3 regions of the Rummeliibacillus sp. G93 genome follow, and region 2 is predicted to be linked to each of the others. Evidence: predicted binding sites of a transcription regulator. Region 2 holds the regulator's gene; each other region holds the start of a gene.

Region 1 (7,972 bases), 870 kb from region 2:
TTAACCGCATGTTCATATTCTTCCAGGATCACAATACCAGCACCTTCGCCAATGACGAAACCATCACGATTTTTATCGAATGGACGTGAAGCTGTTTTTGGATCTGGATTTAATGTTAGTGCAGTATTTGAACAGAAACCAGCTACTGCCATGTTAGTAATCGGGGCTTCTGCTCCACCTGAAATCATGACGTCAGCATCACCACGTTCAATTACCTTGAAGGCGTCACCGATTGAGTTTGTACCTGATGCACAAGCTGTTACTGAACATGAATTAATCGCTTTTGCTCCGAAATGGATGGATACTTGACCCGCAGCCATATCGGGAATCATCATTGGTACGAAAAATGGACTCACACGACGTTGCCCTTTTTCAAGGAAATTATTATATTGCTGTTCAAATGTCTCCATTCCACCAATTCCTGAACCAATCCATACACCCGTGCGCAATCCGACCTCAGGCGTAATTTCTAGGTTTGAATCTTCAACAGCCATAATAGATGCAGCTAATGCATATTGAGTAAAACGGTCCATTTTTCTCGCATCTTTTTTAGAAATATATTTTTCAATATCAAAGTCTTTTACTTCAGCAGCAATTTTAGCCGGAAATTTTTCTGGATCCAATCTTGTTAATGGTCCAATTCCAACATGGCCTGCTTTAATATTTTCCCAAGTTGTTGAAATATCGTTTCCTAGCGGTGTTACTGCTCCAATACCAGTCACTACTACTCGACGTTTTGCCATGGTTATAATTCCTCACTTTTCCTTTGTGTTATTTTCCCCATCTCATTGCAACAGCGCCCCAAGTTAATCCAGCTCCGAAACCTACTAAAACAAGTAGATCATCATCTTTAATGCGGCCGTTCTCCAACTCTTCTACTAACGCATTACCAATTGAAGCAGCTGAAGTGTTACCGTATTTGTGGATAACTGACGACATTTTTTCAGGCGGTAATTCCAACCGTTGTCTAGAAGCTTCCATGATACGGATATTAGCTTGATGCGGAATCAAAAAGTCTACATCATTTTTTGTTAAGCCTGCTTTATCAATTACATTTAGTGCAGATTGTCCCATTTGACGAACTGCAAATTTAAATACTTCGCGGCCATTCATTGAAAGATAGTTTTCTTTCGTTTGATATAGATGATTTCCACCTGAACCGTCTGAACCCAATTCAAATGAAAGTATACCTCTTCCTTCAGAAACTTTACCTACCACTGCTGCAGCTGCACCGTCTCCAAAAAGAACGGCTGTATTACGATCAGACCAGTCAACAATTTTTGTTAGTTTTTCAACTCCAACAACCAAAACATAATCGTAAACACCTGACTCAATAAACTGCTTAGCTGTGACTAAACCATAAATATAGCCAGCACATGCTGCAGAAAGATCCATCGCTGCTGCATTAACTGCACCAAGCTGGTCTTGTATCATGCAGGCTACACTCGGAAACGGCTGATCCGGCGTAACAGTAGCTACTAGAATTAATCCAATTTGTTCTGGTTTTATGCCAGCGTCTTTGATCGCTTTATCTGCTGCTTCAAATGCCATATGGGATGTATCTTGGTCATCTGCAGCGATATGACGTTCTTGTATGCCAGTACGTGTGCGAATCCATTCATCTGACGTATCCATCATTTTTTCTAAATCAAAATTTGTTAATACCTTCTCTGGAACACATCTTCCTACTCCAACAATCCCAGCATTCATGAGGTAGCGCCTCTTTTCTTATTATCAATTATTAGTATCTGGTCTTAATTATAGCGAATAATTCTCTTTTTATCAATATGAATCAATTTTGTTCTTATCAGATTGCAAAAGTTTCTTCCAAAAAAATAAAACGTTATGGTATGATAGAGTTGATAAAAAGTGAAACGAACACTCAGATTTCATGAGGTTTAATCCTCAATTAGTGCGCGTTGAACCAATCGGGCATTTATGGTCAGTAACTCTTCTAACCATTCGTTATCACTCAAGTGTTGAGTTGAGGTCTTGCTGCCCCATAATGCGGATAAAAGTGAGCTAGAGGTGATTATATGAAATACATTATGTTAGTGATTTGGTCAGCATTATTGGTTTCCACATTAAACTATGTTGTGAGCTCAATCAATAATGTGCCATTAGATGGACCAGCATTCACAAAAGGATTATGGATATCACTTATCATTTCAGTATTAATCTTAATAATGGATGCAGTGATTCCAAAAGATTCACCAAAAGAAATCGGTCAACACGAATAATGACTAAAAAACCTGTCCCAAATAATGGACAGGTTTTTTATTTTGAAGAATGATTATTTACTTTCTTTATGAATGGTTACTTTACCATCCTCCAAGGCTACTACTAATCGGTCTCCGGCGCTTGCTTCGCCTTTTAATAATTCTTGCGCTACCAAAGTTTCAATATAGCGTTGAACAAAGCGGCGTAGTGGACGTGCGCCAAATGCAGGGTCAATGCCTTCTTTAACTACCCATTCTAGTACATCTTCATTTACGATTAGCTCAATATCTTGTTCTGCCACCCGTTTTTGAAGGAGTGCTACATATTTTTTAGCAATTTCGTAATATTGTTTTTCTGATAAGGAATGGAACATCACGATATCATCAAGTCGGTTAAGCAATTCAGGTTTAAAATGTTGTTTCAATTCTGCCATTACTAGATCTTCGATTGCATGATCGCTATCTTGCCCTTTTAACTCCAACAAATAGTGTGAGCCAATATTGGAAGTTAAGATAATGACTGTATTAGTAAAGTTGACTGTACGCCCTTGACTATCGGTTATGCGACCATCATCCAATATTTGTAACAAGATATTCGCTACATCAGGATGAGCTTTTTCAATTTCATCGAGCAACACAACAGAATAAGGATTTCTGCGAACGGCTTCTGTCAATTGACCGCCTTCTTCGTATCCAATATATCCTGGAGGTGCACCCACTAATCTTGAAACACTGTGTTTTTCCATGTATTCGGACATATCTATACGAATGAAATGATCTTCTGAATCAAATAGCTGAGCAGCCAATGCTTTAGCTAATTCTGTTTTGCCGACACCTGTTGGACCTAAAAATAGGAATGAACCAATAGGCTTGTTCGGATCTTGAATGCCAGCTCTTGCACGCCATACTGCTTCCGTCACCAAACGTACCGCATCGTCTTGCCCAACTACACGTTCATGCAATGTGTCTTTCAGGTGCAATAGCTTTTCGCGTTCACCTTCTACTAATTTAGTCACAGGAATACCCGTCCATCTTGAAACGATTGATGCAATCTCTTCCGCTGTTACATCTTCTCGTAACAAACGGCTCTCATCATCAGTTTGCAAAGATTTTTCAAGCGATTGCAGTTCTTTTTCTAATTCTGGAATTTTGCCATGGCGCAAAACGGCAGCTTTGTTAAGATCATATTGATTCTCTGCATCCTCTAATTCTCTACGATAGCGGTTTAATGTTTCCCGTTTTTCTTGGATAGCTTGCAGTGCATTTTTTTCTGATTCCCACTGCTCTTTCATATTTTTAGATGATGCTTTTAATTGATCTAACTCTTCGCGTAAAGCTATAAGCCGTTTTTTGCTTGCTTCGTCTTTTTCCTTTTGTAACGCTTGTTCTTCAATCTCCAGCTGCATTTGGCGACGTGTTACTTCATCTAGCTCTTGTGGCATTGAATCGATTTCAGTACGAATCATCGCACAAGCTTCATCGACTAAATCAATCGCTTTATCTGGTAAGAAGCGCTCTGTTAAATAACGATTAGACAATTCTGCTGCCGCTACAATCGCTCTATCATGAATTTTTACGGCATGATGCAATTCAAAGCTTTCCTTTAAACCACGTAAAATGGAAATAGTATCTTCTACTGATGGCTCTCGCACGAGTACTTGTTGGAAGCGACGTTCAAGCGCCGGATCTTTTTCAATATACATGCGATATTCATCAAGCGTTGTCGCGCCAATACAATGTAATTCACCGCGTGCAAGCATTGGTTTAAGCATATTGCCTGCATCCATTGCTCCGTCTGTTTTTCCTGCGCCAACAATAGTATGAATTTCATCAATGAATAAAATAATACGTCCTTCACTTTCTTTGACTTCTTTCAAGACACCCTTTAACCGTTCTTCAAATTGGCCACGGTAGCTCGCACCAGCCACTAATGCACTCATATCAAGCTCATATATGAGATGATCCTTTAATCCTTCAGGTACATCTTTTTTTACAATACGCTGTGCAAGGCCCTCAACAATAGCTGTTTTTCCTACCCCAGGTTCACCAATTAATACCGGGTTATTTTTCGTTTTACGGGACAATATTCTAATAACATTCCGAATTTCTTGGTCTCGACCAATGACAGGATCCATCTTTCCTTTTTTCACTTCTTCTACTAAATTCCGTCCAAATTGTTCTAATGGGCTTTTTTGCTCTTCGTTATTCATTTGCATTTGCATTCAAATCAGCTCCCTTTGACCATTACTGACCTTATGTTAATTTTATTATATTCTTCTCTATCTTTAATGTAAAGTAATATGTTTGACCTTATTTGACTATATAATAATTACCATTATTTACTGTATTCACATGACTATCATTCTAACTAGGCTGTGTTATAATGAGAAAAATAGATTACGTGAAGGATGGGATAGGTATTGGCAGATTTGGATCATTTTGAACCGCTTCCACAAAAGATACGAAAAATCTTTGAAGAACATGGTTCATTGATTAAATTTCCTAAGAGTAGCCATATTTGCATCGAGGGAGAGCCAGTTAAAGATCTTTTCTTTATCGTAGCTGGAAAAGTGGTTGTATCGAAAGAAACTGCAGGAGGCAAAGAATTGTCGCTCCGAATTTGTGGCAGTGATGATTGTATTGGTGAAGGAATTGTTTTTAGCACATCTGGTTTTTATCCACTGAGTGCGAAAACATTGGAAGCCTCTCAAATTCTTACATTAGATGCAGGCCTTTTCGAAATACTTTTAGCTCAAGAACCTGATTTGTTAATTGAGTATATTAAATGGCTGCAGCTTCAAAATTTAAAAACCCAAACGAAGCTGCGTGATTTGCTGCTATTTGGCAAGAAAGGTGCGCTATATTCCACTATCATTCGTTTATCCAATACGTACGGTGAAAAACTAGAAAATGGTGACATTCTAATTAACTATCCATTAACAAACACTACGCTAGCAAATTTGTGTGCTACAAGCCGTGAAGTAATCAATCGTACGCTGCATGAATTAAAGAATTTAGACGTCATTTCTTTTGATAAAGGATTGATTACCGTCCATCAATTAAACTATTTAAAAGATCAATGTGAATGTGATAACTGCCCTATTAGCGTCTGTCGTATTGACTAATGCTTCATCTTCTATGTATACCCTACTGTCATGAATATATTCGGAATGCTTATATAAAAAATCAGTGAAGAACTAGTTCTCCACTGATTTTTAATTTTTATCGAATACCTAATGCCATTTTTGCGTAGCGTGACATCTTATCTTTAGACCAAGGCGGATTCCAGACAACATTGACATCTACATCTTTTACTTCTGGAATTTCAAATAAAGCTGTACGGATTTGATCCACAATCACTGGTCCCAGTGGGCAACCCATAGAAGTAAGTGTCATTGTGATGACGCATAGTCCTTCTTCAGACATATCCACGTCATAGACTAAACCTAAATTGACGATATCTATACCCAGTTCTGGGTCAATAACATTTTCAAGTGCACCTAGAATATTTTCTTTTAAATCTGCATCCATGGTTTTATCCCCTTTCTTCATATTGTTCCCTAATCATATCATCCCTAAATCACTATGCCAAATGGTCAGCAAGGAAAGCAGTCCCTGCAAGCATCCCTGCACGAGATACTTTGTGGCCAGAAGACGAATCAACCATAAACGCCAAATCTTCTGGATGATCCTGATAATAATCTTTTTGAAGTAGTTTATAAAATTCATGCGTAGGCTTAAATGGTACCATTTGGTCCTTTTTGCCATGCCAAAAGAATACAGGGCGACCTAACAGACCTTCTGGTTCTTTACTTAAGTCAAAACGACTAAGCGTTTTATACATTCTCTCTAACTCTTCGTCATTCAACGGAATTTTAAACCCTTTTTCTTCAATGCCGGCAATTTGTTCCTTCGCTAATTCTACATAAGCTGGAGAGCCCATCATAACAGCCGCCGTTTTGATCCACGGATATACTTTCAATGCGCCAAGCGTCACAATGCCACCCATTGAGGTTCCAGAAAGGCCAATTTCACCTTCTTTTGCCAACCCTTTTTCTAGCAGCTGGTTGCGTAAAAATTGTACTTCTTCGATAGAAGTTAAAACAATTTCCCAAAAACGAAGACTCAACTGAACTTCATCCAGTTCTTCTTCGCGTTCCCCATGCAATAGCGCATCAGGCAATAATACACGTAGACCCTTATTTACTAACTGGTAAGCATAATGTAGATTATGTTCTTTTGCGCTTGTAAATCCGTGCAAAAAAATGACAGTGGGCGCTTCTTTTGTCGCCGACTGTTCATTGTATATATGAAGTAAAGGGATATTGCCCCAAATTTCATGGTCCACTTTCATTTCATTCACTCCCTCATTTCGTTATGTCAATGTTATCAAAAAAAAGAAAGTGAAGCCAATCTGATGTTATATACTTATGGTTTCAAGCCTACTAATACTGCTATATCCTGTGGTTTTTTTAACACGTATTCCGCTAAGTCATAGCCCTCTGTTGTTTTCGCTCCCCACAATGCCAGGGCAAAATGTACTCCTGCTTTATAGGCGCAATGCATATCATAGATGGAATCACCAATGTACAGCGCGCTGCTACTTGGTACACCTAATCCTTCTAGGCAAGCCAATAGTGGTTCTGGCTCTGGTTTGTGTTTGACTGTATCGTCAGCGCAAACTATATACTGAAAATAGGTATTCAATCCAAATGGTTCGAACTCTCTTTTCAATTCGTCTCTTGTTTTAGAAGTAACAATCCCCATTTGGATCTGCTTATCAGCCAATAACTCTATGATTTCTTCTATATCGCTAAACAATCCAACCTCATCAGCATATTCTAATACGGCTTGCGACCACTTCTTATCCATTTTATCTACATTCGTAACAGGGAGTTGCTTGAGTGCCTCTTTCCCCGGTATTCCTAAAGAAAACTTTAGATCATCTAATTCATAACTTAATCCTTCTTCTTTCAATACCTGCTGTAGAGATAATAAGATGGCTTTTTCTGTATCCAATAAAGTACCATCAATATCAAAAATAATCGATTTGTACATCTGAACTACTCCCCTTTGTTAGTTATTCTAAAATATATATAACCTTTAGAAATACATTAAACCCTTTATTGTGAATAAACTTTGACTAAAGCCTTATTGAAAGGATAAACTTTAATATATCTTACCAACTGAATCAACTTCATATATCCATTTAAATAGTGTATAAACGAACGTTTTTATTTTTAATCATTCAGAATTTCTGCCAATTAACGCTTCGCTTCAAACGGCACTTTTCACGGACTTACACTATAAAATAAAGAAAGCTCGTTCATTTCAACTATATGGTGAAAATGATTCAGCTATTGGCATTTAAACATATGTATTCCTATGATGAAAATTTCACTTAAATCACAGGACTAGCTAAATTTGGACTACACATCGACAAAACAAATAAGAAAAGGAGTTATCAGCATGGCACAACAACATTTAATTGTTTTAGATTTAGATGGAACCCTATTAACTGATGAAAAAGTGATTTCTGATAAAACAAAGGCCACATTGCAAAAAGCTAGAGAGGCCGGACATGAAGTCATGATTGCAACAGGAAGGCCCTATCGTGCAAGTAAATTGTTCTATCATGAACTAGGTTTGCACACACCCATCGTCAATTTCAATGGTGCATTTGTACATCATCCTCTAGACCAAAACTGGAAGACAGTACATAAGCCGATTGACTTAAAAGTTGTACAAGAAGT
Region 2 (7,972 bases):
GGTCATTCAAGCGGAAGCGATAGGAATTTAAAATTCGATAAAGTAAATCGCGCATTGGCAAAACGATGCGACGAATATGAAGCAAATCGCTCCTTAGATCAAATACATATTTCATTGATTTTGTCGTACTCTTAAAACCGATTTCATCATCTATTTCATTTAAATGATCTTCGATGTCATATACTAACGGAAAGTAACCATCAACAATTTTATCAAGTACTTGATAGGCAATATACAGGGATCCGCGCTCCCAGGAAGCTGGCATTTCTTCAATTCGTTCTCTCACGATGGCAAACTCGGGGGCAGGTGAGTGATGATAGGTGACAATAAAGTCTGGAGCTACAAATAAATTGACCTCTTCCCCTTCAAATGTTTCTTTATTTATTTTATGAGCAACAAGAAAATGGTACCCCTCGTAATAATCCAGTTTAGGCCGTTGTAGTCTCATTAAACAATCCTCGATGGCTAAGGGGTGAAAATGAAAAAAGCTGCTAAGTAATCTATTTTCTTCTGTGGTAGGCGATTCAAAATCGACCCAATACCATATAAACTTGCCGGTTTTAATCTCTTCGAGCGAAAAATCAGCTAAGAGTTGTTGATCATTAGTGATACCAAGCGTCCGAATCATCTCAAACCCTCATTTCAACAATATTCGTATATTTATCCTCTCACAAATATGTAAACAATGCCAGAAAGGAGAAATTCCTCATATAAGGGAGGTATAAAAAAGTGAAACTATATTTAATGTAATACGTAAATTAAGTTAAGTAAAAATAGATATTGAAAGTGAGTGAATAACAAGATGGAGAATAAAGGGTTAAAAGTTATTTTGCATGCGAGCGCCTTTTTTGCCCCATGTTTAGTCCCGATTCTTATTTTTGTGTTTATTAGAGATGAAGAAATAAAACGTTTATCAATCCAAGCGCTGCTGTTCCAATTCGTTATGTGGCTGCTCGTTACAGTTGGAGGCATCCTTACCTTAACGATATTCCTTGCGATTATTGGCATTCCTCTAATTGTTATTGTCGGTATCATGGGCGTTATTATCCCGATTATCGGTATCGTCAAAGCACTTCAGGGAAGCCATTGGGAATATCCTATTGTTAGAAAGTGGATTTAATCCAAAAACTTATGAACATACTGCATATAGCAGTATGTTTTTTGTGTATATTAGGAGAATGAATAACGATTTTCCAGGTTAAGCAAAATATTTGCATCATTTTTTGATGGCACATATAATAAAGTCAAAGTTAGTCAAAGTCAGTGAAGCGAGTGAGGTGGAATAAAAATGCGGAATATCTCAGACATTATTGAAGGGTATTTAAAAGAGATTATTGAATTAGGTGGTAAAGGTCATATTGAAATCAAACGAAGTGAAATTGCAGACAAATTTCAATGTGTACCTTCCCAAATCAATTATGTCATCAATACAAGGTTTACAGCCGAGCGAGGGTATATCGTTGAAAGTAAGCGAGGCGGGGGTGGCTATATACGGATTTTACGTGTTAGAGCAAGCTCAGGGACCGAGTTGATTGAAGAGATTATGCATCAAATTGGTGATTCTATCACACAGTCGTCTGCACAGGACTTTATTTTTCGGTTAATTGATGAAGATGTAATAACGCAAAGAGAAGCAAGGATGATGATAGCGGCACTAGACCGTTCAGTATTGTCCCTCCATTTACCTTTACGCGATGAACTACGAGCGCGCATTATGAGGGCGATGTTACTAGCGGTGAAATACGACCAGCAAATGCAAAGAGGTGTTAAAGATGATATGTGAAAATTGTAAACAGCGGCCTGCTACAATTACAGTCACACAGATGAAAAACGGCAATAAGATAACAAGGCACTTTTGTGATGTATGCAATAAGCAGCTAGATCACTTTCACGTGAATCTTGAACCTGGTGATAGTTCCAATGCCATGCAAAAACTATTTTCAAATTTATTCGGTACGCCAAGCTGGTCAGTACAGGATGTGCCTATCAAGAAGCCACAAAGTAAAGTGCAAAATGAAAGCTGTCCACAATGCGGCATGACATATAGACAATTTCTCGAAGAAGGGAAATTCAATTGTCCAACATGTTATGAGACGTTTAAAGATTTTTTGCCACAGGTATTAAAACGGCTTCATAATGGCGCTACAGAACATATAGGCAAGGTTCCTGGATCCATTAATGAGAGCTATCAGACAAAACGCCAAATTGAAGCGCTGCGACAAGATATGAAAACAGCAGTGGAAGAGGAACGTTTTGAAGACGCCGCGGAAATTCGTGATGAGGTTAAATTGCTTGAAAACAAATTGAATGGAGGAGGTGAGAAAAGAGATGAACATTGACCACTTTCTGCAAAGTAAACCTCCTATATGGATGAGAGGGGATAGTACATTCGGCGATATTGTCATGAGTACAAGAATTCGCTTGGCAAGAAATATCAATGGATTTCGGTTTCCTCGGGCATTCTCAGAAGATGAAGCATTGCAAATTGACAAAATGGTATCGAATGCATTGATTGATGGAGATCAGAAATTTGATATGCCATTCTCTTATTTCTCACTCCATGATATGCCCTCTCTTAAGCGTCAGGTTTTGGTAGAGAAGCATTTGATTAGCCCGCAATTAGCAAATAAAACAAAAACAGGCTCTATCTTAGTGTCGGATGATGAAACAATTAGCATCATGGTAAATGAAGAAGACCATATCCGCATACAAAGCTTACAACCAGGCCTGCAATTGGATAAAGCTTATCAGTTGGCTGATGAAGTGGACCGGCTTTTAGAAAGAAAGCTATCATATGCTTTCGATGATTCATTTGGCTACCTTACAAGCTGTCCAACAAACACAGGTACAGGACTTCGGGCATCAGTGATGATGCATTTACCTGCTCTCACTGCGACTAACCAAATGGGAACGCTGATGAATACAATGGCTCGTTTAGGGATGGTTGTAAGAGGAATATACGGAGAAGGTACCGAAGCTCTCGGGAATTATTATCAAATTTCTAACCAAATCACCCTTGGCAAGCCAGAAGAAGATATTATTTTGGATCTACAAAGTGTAGCCGAGCAAATTATTCAAAAAGAAATCGGTGCCCGTAGAGCTTTGCTAGAACACGCATCCATTGCTGTTTCAGATCGTTTAAATCGATCATTAGGTGTGTTGAAATATGCAAGGATTTTATCTAGTGAAGAAGCGGCTAATTGTTTATCAAATGTCCGGTTGGGTATAGATTTGGGATTAATTCCAACATATCCGGATAGAGTTTTGAATGAATGTATGTTGATTATGCAGCCTGGTTTCTTGCAGCAGCTTGCTGGTACAACGCTCCAGGCGAACGAAAGAGATGTATTTCGAGCAACAATTATTCGAGAAAAATTAAACAATACGACGGTTAAATAATATAACAGTAAAAAGGAGAGGATCTTCATGATGTACAATCGATTTACACAGCGCGCTCAAAAAGTTCTGCAATTAGCACAGGAAGAGGCAATTCGTATGAAACACGAAGCCATTGGCACAGAACATATTTTGCTTGGCCTCATACGTGAAGGAGGCGGCATAGCGGCAAAAGCGCTTGAAGCAATCAACGTGAGTACAGAAATGATTGAAGAAGGTATTGAAGAATTGGTTGGTGTCGGCACTAAAAATGTAGGCCCAATTGTACACTATACACCACGTGCTAAAAAGGTCATTGAATTATCAGTCGATGAATCTCGCAAACTGGGCCATTCATACATTGGTACAGAACATTTATTGCTTGCGTTAATTCGAGAAGGCGAAGGTGTAGCAGCTCGTGTGTTAAATAATGCGGGTGTCAGTCTAAACAAAGCCCGTCAGCAAGTACTACAACTGCTTGGAAGTAATGATCATCCACAAGCAAGCAATAATAGTGCGCCGACAGCTAATACACCTACGCTCGATGGCTTAGCAAGAGACCTTACTCAAATAGCACGAGAAGGCAGCTTGGATCCTGTGATTGGACGCAGCAAAGAAATTACACGCGTAATTGAAGTGCTGTCTCGCCGTACTAAAAACAACCCTGTATTAATCGGGGAGCCAGGTGTCGGTAAAACAGCTATTGCAGAAGGTCTTGCACAACAAATCGTGAACAATGAAGTGCCTGAAACATTGCGCGATAAACGTGTTATGACGCTTGATATGGGAACAGTCGTAGCAGGTACAAAATATCGTGGTGAATTTGAAGACCGTTTGAAAAAGGTAATGGATGAAATTCGCCAAGCAGGAAACGTGATCCTATTTATCGATGAGTTGCACACATTGATCGGTGCTGGTGGAGCAGAAGGAGCAATTGATGCTTCAAATATCTTGAAACCATCACTTGCTCGAGGAGAATTACAATGTATTGGTGCTACAACATTAGATGAATACCGCAAGTACATTGAAAAAGATGCAGCACTTGAACGTCGCTTCCAACCAATACAAGTCGATGAACCATCAGTAGAGGAAGCTATTCAAATTATTAATGGGCTGCGCGACCGTTATGAAGCTCATCACCGTGTCAAAATTACAGATGAAGCTATTGAAGCGGCTGCTAAAATGTCAGACCGTTACATTTCAGACCGTTTCTTGCCTGACAAAGCAATTGACTTAATCGATGAAGCAGGATCTAAAGTTAGGTTGCGTTCATTTACAACACCACCAGATTTAAAAGAATTAGAACAAGAGCTAGACTCACTTCATTCTGAAAAAATGGCTGCAGTCCAATCTCAAGAATTTGAAAAAGCTGCGTCCTTACGTGATTCTGAACAAAAGCTTAAAGATAAATTGAACAGCACGAAAAAAGAATGGAAAGAAGCGCAAGGTAAATCAGAATCTAAGGTAACGGTGAATGATATTGCGGAAGTTGTGTCCATGTGGACGGGTGTCCCGGTCTCTAAACTGGCGCAAGCTGAATCAGAGAAGCTGTTGAACTTAGAGGATGAGTTGCATAAACGAGTAGTAGGCCAAAGCGAAGCAGTTGAAGCTATTTCAAGAGCGATTCGCCGTGCTCGTGCAGGATTAAAAGATCCAAAACGTCCAATCGGTTCCTTTATTTTCTTAGGCCCAACAGGTGTTGGTAAAACAGAACTTGCCCGGGCTTTAGCTGAAGTAATGTTCGGTGATGAAGATGCCATGATCCGTGTGGATATGTCCGAATACATGGAAAAACATTCGACTTCTCGACTTGTTGGATCGCCTCCAGGATATGTCGGTTTTGAGGAAGGTGGTCAGCTGACAGAGAAAGTACGCCGCAAACCATATTCTGTTATTTTGCTTGATGAAATTGAGAAAGCTCACCCGGATGTTTTCAATATCTTATTACAAGTGTTGGACGATGGCCGTTTAACGGATTCCAAAGGCCGTGTAGTGGACTTCCGTAATACGGTGGTTATTATGACATCCAATGTAGGTGCAGAGGCATTAAAATACCGCAAATCACTTGGTTTTGGTGCTCAAAGTGCATCACAAAGCCAAGAAAATGCAAAAAGTGTCATGATGGAAGAATTGAAAAAAGCATTCCGTCCAGAGTTCTTAAACCGTATCGACGAAATGATTGTCTTCCACTCATTAGAAAAAGAAGATTTGCGCAAAATTGTAAACCTAATGGTAAAACAATTAACAAAACGCCTGCATGAACAAGATATTACGCTCGATCTTACAACGGAAGCAATCGACAAAATTGCAGAAGAAGGATACGATCCGCAATACGGTGCCCGCCCATTGCGCAGAGCTATCCAAAAAAATATAGAAGACCGCCTATCAGAAGAAATCTTAAAAGGCACTGTCTTAACTGGACAACGCGTTGAATTTGATGTGAAAGATGGAGAATTTGTCGTGAATGTCAAAGAATTAGCAACAAAATAGTGAACTTTATGTCAACGTATTGAAAAATAATACGCAACAGTGAGGCGTTCCAAATGCGAAATTTGGGACGCCTTGTTTTATAATAAGAGTAAGACTAAAAATGGCAGGAGATATAAAATGGCCAAAAAGAAGACAAAGTTTTTTTGTAATGCATGTGGATATGAATCTCCAAAATGGCTAGGTAGATGTCCTGGTTGCGGTGATTGGAATACAATGGTGGAAGAAGTAGAAGTAGTATCCAAGGGGCCAAGAGGGGCTTTTCAGCATTCCTCGTCTGTAACGCAAAAAGCTACGCCATTAATTGCAGTTGAAACAGAAGATGCACCAAGGATCGAAACGGAACTAAATGAATTGAATCGCGTCCTAGGAGGTGGGATTGTCCCAGGCTCACTTGTCCTAATTGGCGGGGATCCGGGGATTGGGAAATCCACGCTTTTGCTGCAAGTTTCAGCGATTCTTTCGAATAAAGGGCATCGTGTCCTCTATATTTCCGGAGAAGAATCTATTCGCCAAACGAAGCTAAGAGCTGAAAGACTAGGCGTAAAATCCGAAGAGCTTTACATTTATTCAGAAACGAATCTTGAATTTCTAAATCAAACGATTGAAGAAGTGAACCCCAAGTTTGTTATTGTGGACTCCATTCAAACAGTGTACCACCCGAATGTAACAAGCGCACCGGGAAGTGTCTCACAGGTTAGAGAATGTACTGCTGAATTTATGCGTATCGCGAAAACGAAGAACATTGCAATTTTCTTAGTTGGACATGTGACGAAGGAAGGCCAAATCGCAGGGCCAAGGATACTTGAACATATGGTGGATACGGTCCTTTACTTTGAAGGAGAACGCCACCACACTTATCGCATTCTACGGAGCCAAAAAAATAGATTTGGTTCTACTAATGAAATTGCTATTTTTGAAATGCTCCAAAATGGTTTGAAGGAAGTATTAAACCCTTCAGAATTGTTTCTGCAAGAACGTTCACAGGGTGCCCCGGGCTCCACTGTTGTGGCCTCTATGGAAGGGACTCGCCCTATCTTAGTCGAAGTACAAGCTCTCGTGACGCCTTCAAGTTTTAATTATCCAAAGCGAATGGCAACAGGTGTAGACCAAAACCGAATATCCTTATTGATGGCAGTATTAGAAAAAAGGATGGGCATGCTTTTACAGGCACAAGATGCTTATATAAAGGTAGCAGGCGGGGTAAAGCTAGATGAGCCTGCTATTGATTTAGCGGTTCTTGTAAGCATTGTTTCAAGCTTTAGAGATACAGCTGCTAAACCAATGGATTGTTATATCGGAGAAGTAGGATTAACAGGTGAAGTGCGAAGAGTGTCACGGATTGAACAAAGAATCCAGGAAGCAGCCAAACTAGGGTTCAAACGCGCGATTGTCCCAGCATCCAACTTGGGTGGCTTTGAGTATCCAGATACCATTGAAGTAGTCGGGGTAGATACAGTTAATCAAGCACTAAAATTAAGTTTTGATAAGGCATAAGATGTTTTTGTGTAATGCATGGTTATTTATATATTTATCGGGGGAATTATAAGGAGTCGGAATAGAAGGCACTATAAAGGTTAATTAGCTGAGAAGTGAGCTCCTGAATAACAGCATATTAAGATTTTCACATCATGTTAGAAAACCTTCGCAGCTATTCCGCTTCACCTCGTTGCACTTGCTAAATGAATGCTTTTTCATGTTCTGTGTCAAGATTAGTCCATCTTTGTCATAGGGTGTAAGAAAGAGGTTTCACAAGACGCATCAAAGGTAAACTATGTATAATTAAAATAAAAAAAGGAGGTGCCTGAATGTTAAAGGGAATAATCCAAATTGCGTTTCTTTTTATTGGAGGGACTGTGGGTTTATTTGTCTTACCGCTATTATACCAAATCATTCATCTATCAGATAACCCGTGGTTGAATAATCCGTATACATCAGTGGCTGTAGGAGCCATCTTGTTATTTGCTTTCTCATTTTGGGTTTCAGATTACTTTGTAAAATTTATTCGGTGGATGGAAGATAAATTATTAAAAGCACCGGTAGGAGATTTGTTGTTCGGGACATTAGGTTTAATTATTGGGTTGATACTTGCTTACCTAATTGGCTTTTC
Region 3 (7,972 bases), 710 kb from region 2:
ACGCGATCAAATTCAAGATCCTGAGCTACGCAACATGATGGACCGTCAATATCAATTCTGTGTTGACGAATACAATACCCTGGTGGAATGCTTCAAAACAGGACGTGATCCATCACAACCAACAGGCCATTATGAAATGACTGAAAACAATAAATTTACTTATGGCATTAAACCAGGCCAACCGAAAAAGCCAATTACACAAGCTAGCGAACTCAATGACGAGATGATTTCAGGCTATTTATTGAGCTCACATAAAGCTACTGCAACAGCTAAATTAGCTGCCTCTCTCGAAACAACAAACCCTGTTGTACGCCGCGTGTTAGCAGATTCAATCCCTAACTGCATTGAAATGGCGTACGAAGTCTCCATTTACCAAAACCGCAAAGGCTACTACCAAGTACCTCAATTATCATCACAAGATACGGTGACAATTACAAATTGCTACGACACTACAAGTAGTCAATTGCAATAAGGTGAAACTTCACGGGAGATAGGGATTTTCTTCAATCATCCGTCTTTAGTGAGTTGAGCAAATGTTACTCCCATTATGCGGGATAAAAACAGCATACAAAAAGCGCTTTTGGTATCATCACCAAAAGCGCTTTTTTCATGCTTATTTTTGTTCCATTTCTGGTTTGTTTATTTTATCTACACGTACACGTTTTAGGAATATTGATAGCACAAGAGCTACAGCAGAAATGATCGTTGCAACCATAAATGTATAGTTGATACCATCTAACAATGCTGTTTGTGTAATTTGGGCTTTCAATTTTGCTAATTGTTCCGCTGTTGGAGAAGAAGGTGTAATTCCTGCTTCAGCCGCTTTTTTAGCAGCTTTTACAGCTTTTGCTTTCGCTTCAGCTGCTAGTTCTGTTGCACTTGATTTGATGTGGTTATTCATAACAGTTACTAAAATCGCTGTACCGATTGCACCAGAAACTTGTTGAACAGTATTGTTGATCGCTGTACCATGTGGGTTTTTCAACATTGGCAAGCTGTTCAAACCGTTTGTCATAATCGGCATCATTACCATAGACATACCGAACATGCGGACGGTATAAACAGTAATAATATAAGTGTAAGATGAATCTACTTCTAATTTAGTTAAGAAATACGTAGCCACAGTTGTAATCGTTAAACCAATGAAAGCTAATATCCGTGGACCAAATTTATCAAATAGCTTACCTGTAATCGGAGACATGAATGCCATCACAATTGCACCTGGAAGCATCATTAATCCAGCGTGGAATGGCGAAATGCCGCGAACTTGTTGTACATAAGCTGGTGTTAAAATCATACCAGAGAACATCGCTACAGATACTACTGCTGAGATGATTGATGCTAATGCAAACATTGGATATTTGTAAATACGAAGATCTAAAAGCGGTTCTTCCATGCGAAGTTGCTTAAAGATAAAGATAATAAGCGCAATCGCTCCGATTGTAATCGTACCGTAAACAAGTGGATCGCTCCAGCCTTTATCACCGGCAGAACTAAAGCCGTATAAAAGGCCACCAAATCCGATTGTTGAGAATACTAGAGATAGATAATCTAGTGATACTTTTCTTGTATCCATTACGTTTTTCAATTTCCAGATACCAAACAAAAGACTTAGTACTGCAAATGGAATAATCATTTCAAAAAGCATACGCCATGAATGATGCTCGACAATATAACCAGATAATGTCGGACCGATTGCTGGCGCTGCGATCATTACTAAACCGAAGATACCCATAGCAGAACCACGTTTTTCAGCTGGGAAGCTGACAAGCATTACATTCATAAGAAGTGGTGACATTGCAGCAGAACCTGCAGCCTGTACCATACGACCTGCGATTAAAACACTAAAGTTTGGCGCTGCAGCGGCGATAATTGTACCAATCGTAAAGATAGACATCGCTGCAATAAACAAATGGCGGTTCTTAAAGCGAACGACAAAAAATGCGGATGCCGGTATTAACACACCGCTCACAAGCATATATCCTGTTGACAACCATTGAACTTGCGAGTAAGTAACATCGAAGTCTGTCATGATGGTCGGCAAGGCAACGTTCATTAAAGTATTATTTAAAAAAGAAACAAAAGCACCAACAAATAGAATAGCTATCATTCCATAAGGTGGTTTTTGTTGATTACTCATATTTTCCCCTCACTCTTCTTTATATCTCATTTTTATTGGATGTTTATTATTTTATACCGCTAGTTCACTTTTTTCAACTAAAAATTATTAACCTCTCAAAAACATTGATATGAAAGCGTTTTTGGTATAGACTACTGGTATAATTTAAAATCATTTATGACGAAAAGGTGACTAAATGAATACGCGAAAAAGAAAAGTTCTTGATGTGGCGAGGCAGCTTTTTATTGAAAAAGGCTTCAAAGAAACTTCTATAATGGACATTATCCAGGGAGCCCAGATTTCTAAAGGAACCTTCTATAACTATTTCCCTTCAAAAAACGATTGCCTCATCGCCATCTTGCGTGAAAGCCGAGAAGAAACGAGTATCCGACGCCATGAATTAATCTTCGGCCAGGATATAAAGGATATTGACATACTGGCTAAACAAATAGCCGTCTTGATGCAGATTAATCGTGAGCAAAATTTAATGCGAATTTTTGAATCTGTTTCAAATTCACAGGATGAATCATTACGAATGGCCCTAATGAGCCACCATCTCCAAGAACTTGAATGGCTAGCCAAAAGACTTGTCGAAGTATATGGTGATGAAATCAGCATTATGAGCTATGAATGTGCCATCCAAGTATTTGCGATGATTCAGCATACTCTCCGTATTTTAATTTTTGCAGAAGACCGCTATGTAGAGCCAGAAGCTATCATCAAAATGTCCCTTCGCAATATCGATGCTATTATCCCCCGTATGCTTGAAACGAAAGAAGTCATTATCGGTATTGAGACTATACATTTTATAAAGAATAATGTAGAACATCATATCATGAGTCAGGAGATGGTAACACAACAGCTTGATGGTTTCATTAAGGGATTAGGACCATGTGATTCCAAAAAGGGTCTGGAATATGCAAGCTATTTGTTAAGCGAATTAAGCGAATCGAATCCTAAATACTTCATTATCGAGGCGCTTTTAACACCGTTTCGTAAAGCTTTCGCCAAAACAACTCATGCAGCGGAAGCAAGGGAAATCGCCAACTATATTTGGCGGCTTGTCCGAATTGAACAGAACGACGAACAATTTTGAAACCAAGCAGTTCATTCATTTACCATTGGATGAACTGCTTGGTTTTAGTATTGTCTAAATTTGCATTAGGTACACGTTTATTTAAAATCATGTACCTATTTTTCAAGCGAAACTCTAAAATGTTGTACATCCGCCCTGCCCTTCTTATTTTTTATGAATATGCAATATAAGAGGGGAGGTGGAATAGTTGTTTAAGAAAAATCGTGAGGAGTTATACAGCCTTTCAAATCAATTTATTGAAATATTCATAGCGGATATTTTTTCAAAGAACAAAGTCAATATGGATGAAATTAGGGAAAAGGTGTCAGATGAGCAGCGGGAAAAATTAAAAAGTACTGTGAATCAACTAAAAGAGCAGGTCGAGGAGTTCCTTCAGTCACAAAACACAAAAAAAATTACTGAAAAAGAGACTAAGGAAGAGCCCTCAAGCCCACTTAGAGAAAAACTCAAGAAGACTAAAACAGATAATGAAGATAAGGAAAAGTAAAATTTATTCCTTACCCATGTTCTTTGTCTATACAAGATCGTTCATAAAAGCATCTACTATAAAAGGATGAAAGGAGGGGTGAAAAATGAATGAATATGAAGCTTCTCATAACAAATGGACTGCACATGATCAAAACATGGACCATCCGTGTGATCCTTGCCGCGATAACAACGGAGACATAGATAATAATGCCGCTGAAATAGCGGATATTGATCAATCCTCAAATGAGATTATTATTATCCGTGACTCTTGTGATATTACTGTGGAAACAACTGATACACAGGTAGCTGTTTCGCTACAGGCAGCTTTACAAGTTGCTATAGCTATTGTAGTGAATATTACAATCGCAGATAGTTCGCGTGCAGAAACGGTGACACAAGAGTTATTACAAAGAGCACAAATTCGTCAAGCGAATCGCCAAAAACTTGTCATCGTTAACTCCCGTTCTGTAAATGTAACAACAACAGATACAGACGTTGCAATTTCCCTACAATTACTACTTCAAATTCTAGTAGCTCTGGTTGCACAATTGGATATTCTATAGATAAAACAACTCCATACTTCCTATACAAAATAAAAAGACTGCAACCAATAGTTTACCTATGGTTGCAGTCTCTCTTATTATTTTAGCTCGTTGCGTTCCATAATGTGGTCGATTAAGCCGTAATCTTTCGCTTGTTCAGCGCTCATGTAATTATCACGATCTGTATCGCGCGCAATAACCTCAATTGGTTGGCCAGTGCGTTCAGATAAGATTGCATTTAATTTTTCGCGTGTTTTAAGAATATGTTTCGCAGCAATTTCAATTTCAGTTGCTTGCCCTTGTGCTCCACCTAAAGGTTGGTGAATCATCACTTCGCAGTTTGGCAATGCATAGCGCTTGCCTTTAGCGCCTGCTGTTAGCAAGAATGAGCCCATAGATGCGCACATACCCATACCAACTGTTTGGACATCTGGTTTGATGAATTGCATTGTGTCATAGATTGCCATGCCTGCAGTAACGCTTCCGCCTGGAGAGTTGATATAAAGGAAGATATCTTTCTCAGGGTCTTCAGCTTCTAAGAATAGCAATTGTGAAACGATTGAGTTTGACACATTGTCGTCGATTGCACTGCCTAGCATGATGATACGGTCTTTCAATAAACGTGAATAAATATCGTAGGCACGTTCACCGCGGTTTGTTTGTTCAATAACTGTAGGTATTAAGTTCATAAGAAATAGCCTCCTCAATTAAAAAATAGAATACATAATGACATTTGCTGAGCTTCTTCTTCAGCTGTACCATTATATTACACATTATGGTCAACAAAGGTCAAATGTTACGATTGTTTTTTTCCTCTATTGATATTTGTTTGTTTTATCTGTATAATAAAACAGTCGTTAAGTATATATGCCCTCGTAGTTTAACGGATAAAACATAAGATTCCGGTTCTTAGGCTGGGGGTTCGATTCCCTCCGAGGGCGTTATTGAAATCCTCTTAAGCGTTGCTGCCAACTTTGGCATGCAACGTTTTTTATTTCTCCACTTATGACTTTTGTTGCTTAAAAGGAAGAAACAAAAACAACGCACAAATCCAAGAAATGAGGATCTGTGCAATAAGGGAGAACTATACTATTTATACCCAATTCGGTATAAAAAAAATCACCTCTATTCATTTTTTGCGAATAGAGGCTTTTTTCAATAGTTGATTGTGTTACTCTTCAACTTCAATAAGTTGGATTAGATTAGAAAGAGCTTGATCCTCATCATCTCCGCTTGCGCTTAAAATAACAGGTGTTCCGTGTGCTAGCGCCAAACTCATAATGCCCATTATACTTTTGGCATTTACTTTCTTATCGTCTTTTTGCAAGAAAATATCAGCTGCATGGCGGTTTGCTTCTTGAACAAATAAAGCGGCTTGCCTTGCTTGCAAACCTGATTTCAAATTTACTTTTGCCTGTTGTTCTACCATTCAATCATCCAATCCTTCCAGTAAGCTTATTTTATACTTTCGCTGTCTCGCCGCCTCTAAGTGAGTCTGCAATCGCATCAATCTTACGCAAACGATGATTGACACCTGATTTGCTGACTGTGCCTGTCGAGACCATTTCCCCTAGCTCTTTTAGTGTCACATCTTGATACTCTACTCGAAGCCTAGCAATCTCCTGAAGTTTTTCTGGCAATTGATCGATCCCGATTGCTTGATCAATAAAGCGTATGTTTTCCACTTGTCTAATAGCTGCACCGATTGTTTTATTTAAATTGGCTGTTTCACAATTCACTAGACGATTCACGCTATTGCGCATGTCTCTAACAATCCGAACATCCTCAAATTTCAACATCGCTTGATGAGCACCCACTAGACTTAGAAAATCGGAAATTTTCTCTGCTTCCTTCAAATATGTGACAAAGCCCTTTTTCCGTTCGATTGTCTTGGCATTCAGCTCGAAGACATTCATCAGTTCCATCAATGCATCACCGTGTTCTTTATAAAGAGAATACACCTCTAAATGATACGATGATGTCTCCGGATTATTAACAGAGCCCCCCGCTAAAAATGCGCCGCGCAAATAAGCTCTTTTTTCATCAGGTGTAGGAATGATTTTTTCTTCGATATCATGATGAAACAGAAAATTCCCTGTTACAATCTGCAGCTCTTCTAGCAATTCCTTTGCACCTTCGCGTACGCGGCAAATGTAGACATTATTCTTTTTCAGCCTCATTTTTTTCCGCACCAAAAGCTCTATTCGATAGTTGTAAAATTTCTTGATGATTGTATACATTCTACGAGCGATAGCAGCATTTTCTGTTTGGACATCTAGGCTCAGTTGTCGATTGGCAAACGATAATGAACCGTTCATTCGAATGAGGGCAGAGAGCTCCGCTTTTAAACTGCTATCCTTTGCTTCCACTTGTGTAAGCTCTTTTTTCGTCTCAGAAGCAAATGACATAGCAATCCCCCCTTCCTTGTTATATTTTAGACGCTAATTCGCCGAAGATTGCTTTTTCTGTTGATAATTTGTTGCATATTCTACAATCCATGCCGCTACATTATTGGCATCATGCCGCACTACGCCATCATGAATGGATGCTATATCCTTTTTAATGACCTCTAGCCCCATTCCTTCAAGTCTTGGCACATCAAACCTGACAGGCTCCGCTAATTCTTTGCTGTATGCTTCTCGAATTGACAGTGGAAGCTCTTCTTTGTTAATCAAGATGGTATGAAGGAAGTTCGCACCCACATGATCGATTAGCGCTTGGACATGATCTGCGGCAGAATAATGAGAGGTTTCACCTGCTTGCGTCATCAGATTGCATATATAAATTTTATGGCCTTTTGCATTCAATACAGCTTCACGAATACCATTTACCAATAAATTAGGCAAGATGCTTGTATAAAGGCTACCAGGACCAATAATAATGATATCAGCACTCTCAATAGCGCTCACTGCTTCCTGCACAGGCAACACATCCGCCGGCGATAAAAATACACGCTGAATTCTTTGATTATACGAAGGGATTTTAGATTCCCCTTTGACAATCGTTCCATTTTCAAGCTCAGCCATAAGCGTGATTCTCTGATTGGCTGCAGGCAACACTTTGCCATGTACATTTAATACTCGGCTCATTTCGGCGATTGCATGCGAAAAATCACCCGTTATAGCAGTTAACGCTGTAAGCATCAAATTCCCTAGAGAATGGCCCCCTAGCTCTTCTTTTCCTTGAAAGCGATATTGGAACATTTCTTCTACCAGCGGTTCAACCTCTGATAACGCAGCGATTACTTGGCGAATGTCGCCGGGCGGTGGGATTTGAAAATCATCTCGGATTCTCCCTGAGCTACCGCCATCGTCTGCTACTGTTACGATTGCCGTTAAATCAATGGGACATTTTTTTAAGCCTCTAAGTAATGTAGATAATCCAGTGCCACCGCCGATAATAGCAACACGCGTAAGTGCTTTTTGCATAGCATTATTCCTTTCTCTTCGCTATATCGCGGTGGGTAATAACAGTTGGAGCCTGTTCGTCCAAAAGATGGCCAAAGTACTCTGCTAATGTAACCGAGCGATGTTGACCGCCAGTACATCCAAACGCAATAACTAGCTGCGTTTTCCCTTCTTTTTGATAAAGCGGAATCATAAATTGGAACAAATCTGTTAGCTTTTGAATCAATGCTTTTGTATCGTCATATTTCAATACATATGAAGAAACATCTTCATCTAATCCTGTTTTTGGACGGAGCCCCTCTATATAATAAGGATTTGGCAAAAAGCGTATATCAAACAC

Evidence for each region. The regulator CtsR, encoded in region 2, represses protease genes until heat stress. The targets are predictions, from matches to a motif close to ATGGTCAATAAAGGTCAAACA.
Region 1: M2M59_RS03510 (ATP-dependent Clp protease ATP-binding subunit) is a predicted target of CtsR. The motif match lies at 4,521-4,541, and genes of this name have one in related genera.
Region 3: clpP (ATP-dependent Clp endopeptidase proteolytic subunit ClpP) is a predicted target of CtsR. The motif match lies at 5,001-5,021, and genes of this name have one in related genera.

Annotation. Positions count from the first base shown of each region.
Region 1 is NZ_CP097314.1:735,656-743,627, reverse strand. It holds gene fabF (beta-ketoacyl-ACP synthase II) at 1-743, opposite strand, end outside; gene M2M59_RS03520 (beta-ketoacyl-ACP synthase III) at 772-1,710, opposite strand; gene M2M59_RS03515 (YjzD family protein) at 2,037-2,240, shown strand; gene M2M59_RS03510 (ATP-dependent Clp protease ATP-binding subunit) at 2,294-4,441, opposite strand; gene M2M59_RS03505 (Crp/Fnr family transcriptional regulator) at 4,640-5,344, shown strand; gene M2M59_RS03500 (metal-sulfur cluster assembly factor) at 5,442-5,750, opposite strand; gene M2M59_RS03495 (prolyl oligopeptidase family serine peptidase) at 5,803-6,573, opposite strand; gene M2M59_RS03490 (HAD family hydrolase) at 6,648-7,277, opposite strand; gene M2M59_RS03485 (Cof-type HAD-IIB family hydrolase) at 7,689-7,972, shown strand, end outside.
Region 2 is NZ_CP097314.1:3,114,599-3,122,570, reverse strand. It holds gene corA (magnesium/cobalt transporter CorA) at 1-628, opposite strand, end outside; gene M2M59_RS15840 (magnetosome magnetite crystal formation protein family) at 803-1,120, shown strand; gene M2M59_RS15835 (CtsR family transcriptional regulator) at 1,289-1,783, shown strand; gene M2M59_RS15830 (UvrB/UvrC motif-containing protein) at 1,773-2,339, shown strand; gene M2M59_RS15825 (protein-arginine kinase McsB) at 2,329-3,399, shown strand; gene M2M59_RS15820 (ATP-dependent Clp protease ATP-binding subunit) at 3,427-5,865, shown strand; gene radA (DNA repair protein RadA) at 5,983-7,359, shown strand; gene M2M59_RS15810 (PIN/TRAM domain-containing protein) at 7,671-7,972, shown strand, end outside.
Region 3 is NZ_CP097314.1:2,407,854-2,415,825, forward strand. It holds gene M2M59_RS12090 (spore coat protein) at 1-472, shown strand, start outside; gene M2M59_RS12095 (DHA2 family efflux MFS transporter permease subunit) at 614-2,140, opposite strand; gene M2M59_RS12100 (TetR/AcrR family transcriptional regulator) at 2,316-3,215, shown strand; gene M2M59_RS12105 (hypothetical protein) at 3,403-3,702, shown strand; gene M2M59_RS12110 (spore coat protein) at 3,788-4,246, shown strand; gene clpP (ATP-dependent Clp endopeptidase proteolytic subunit ClpP) at 4,324-4,914, opposite strand; tRNA gene M2M59_RS12120 (tRNA-Arg) at 5,095-5,166, shown strand; gene M2M59_RS12125 (HPr family phosphocarrier protein) at 5,397-5,654, opposite strand; gene whiA (DNA-binding protein WhiA) at 5,686-6,633, opposite strand; gene yvcK (gluconeogenesis factor YvcK family protein) at 6,667-7,653, opposite strand; gene rapZ (RNase adapter RapZ) at 7,658-7,972, opposite strand, start outside.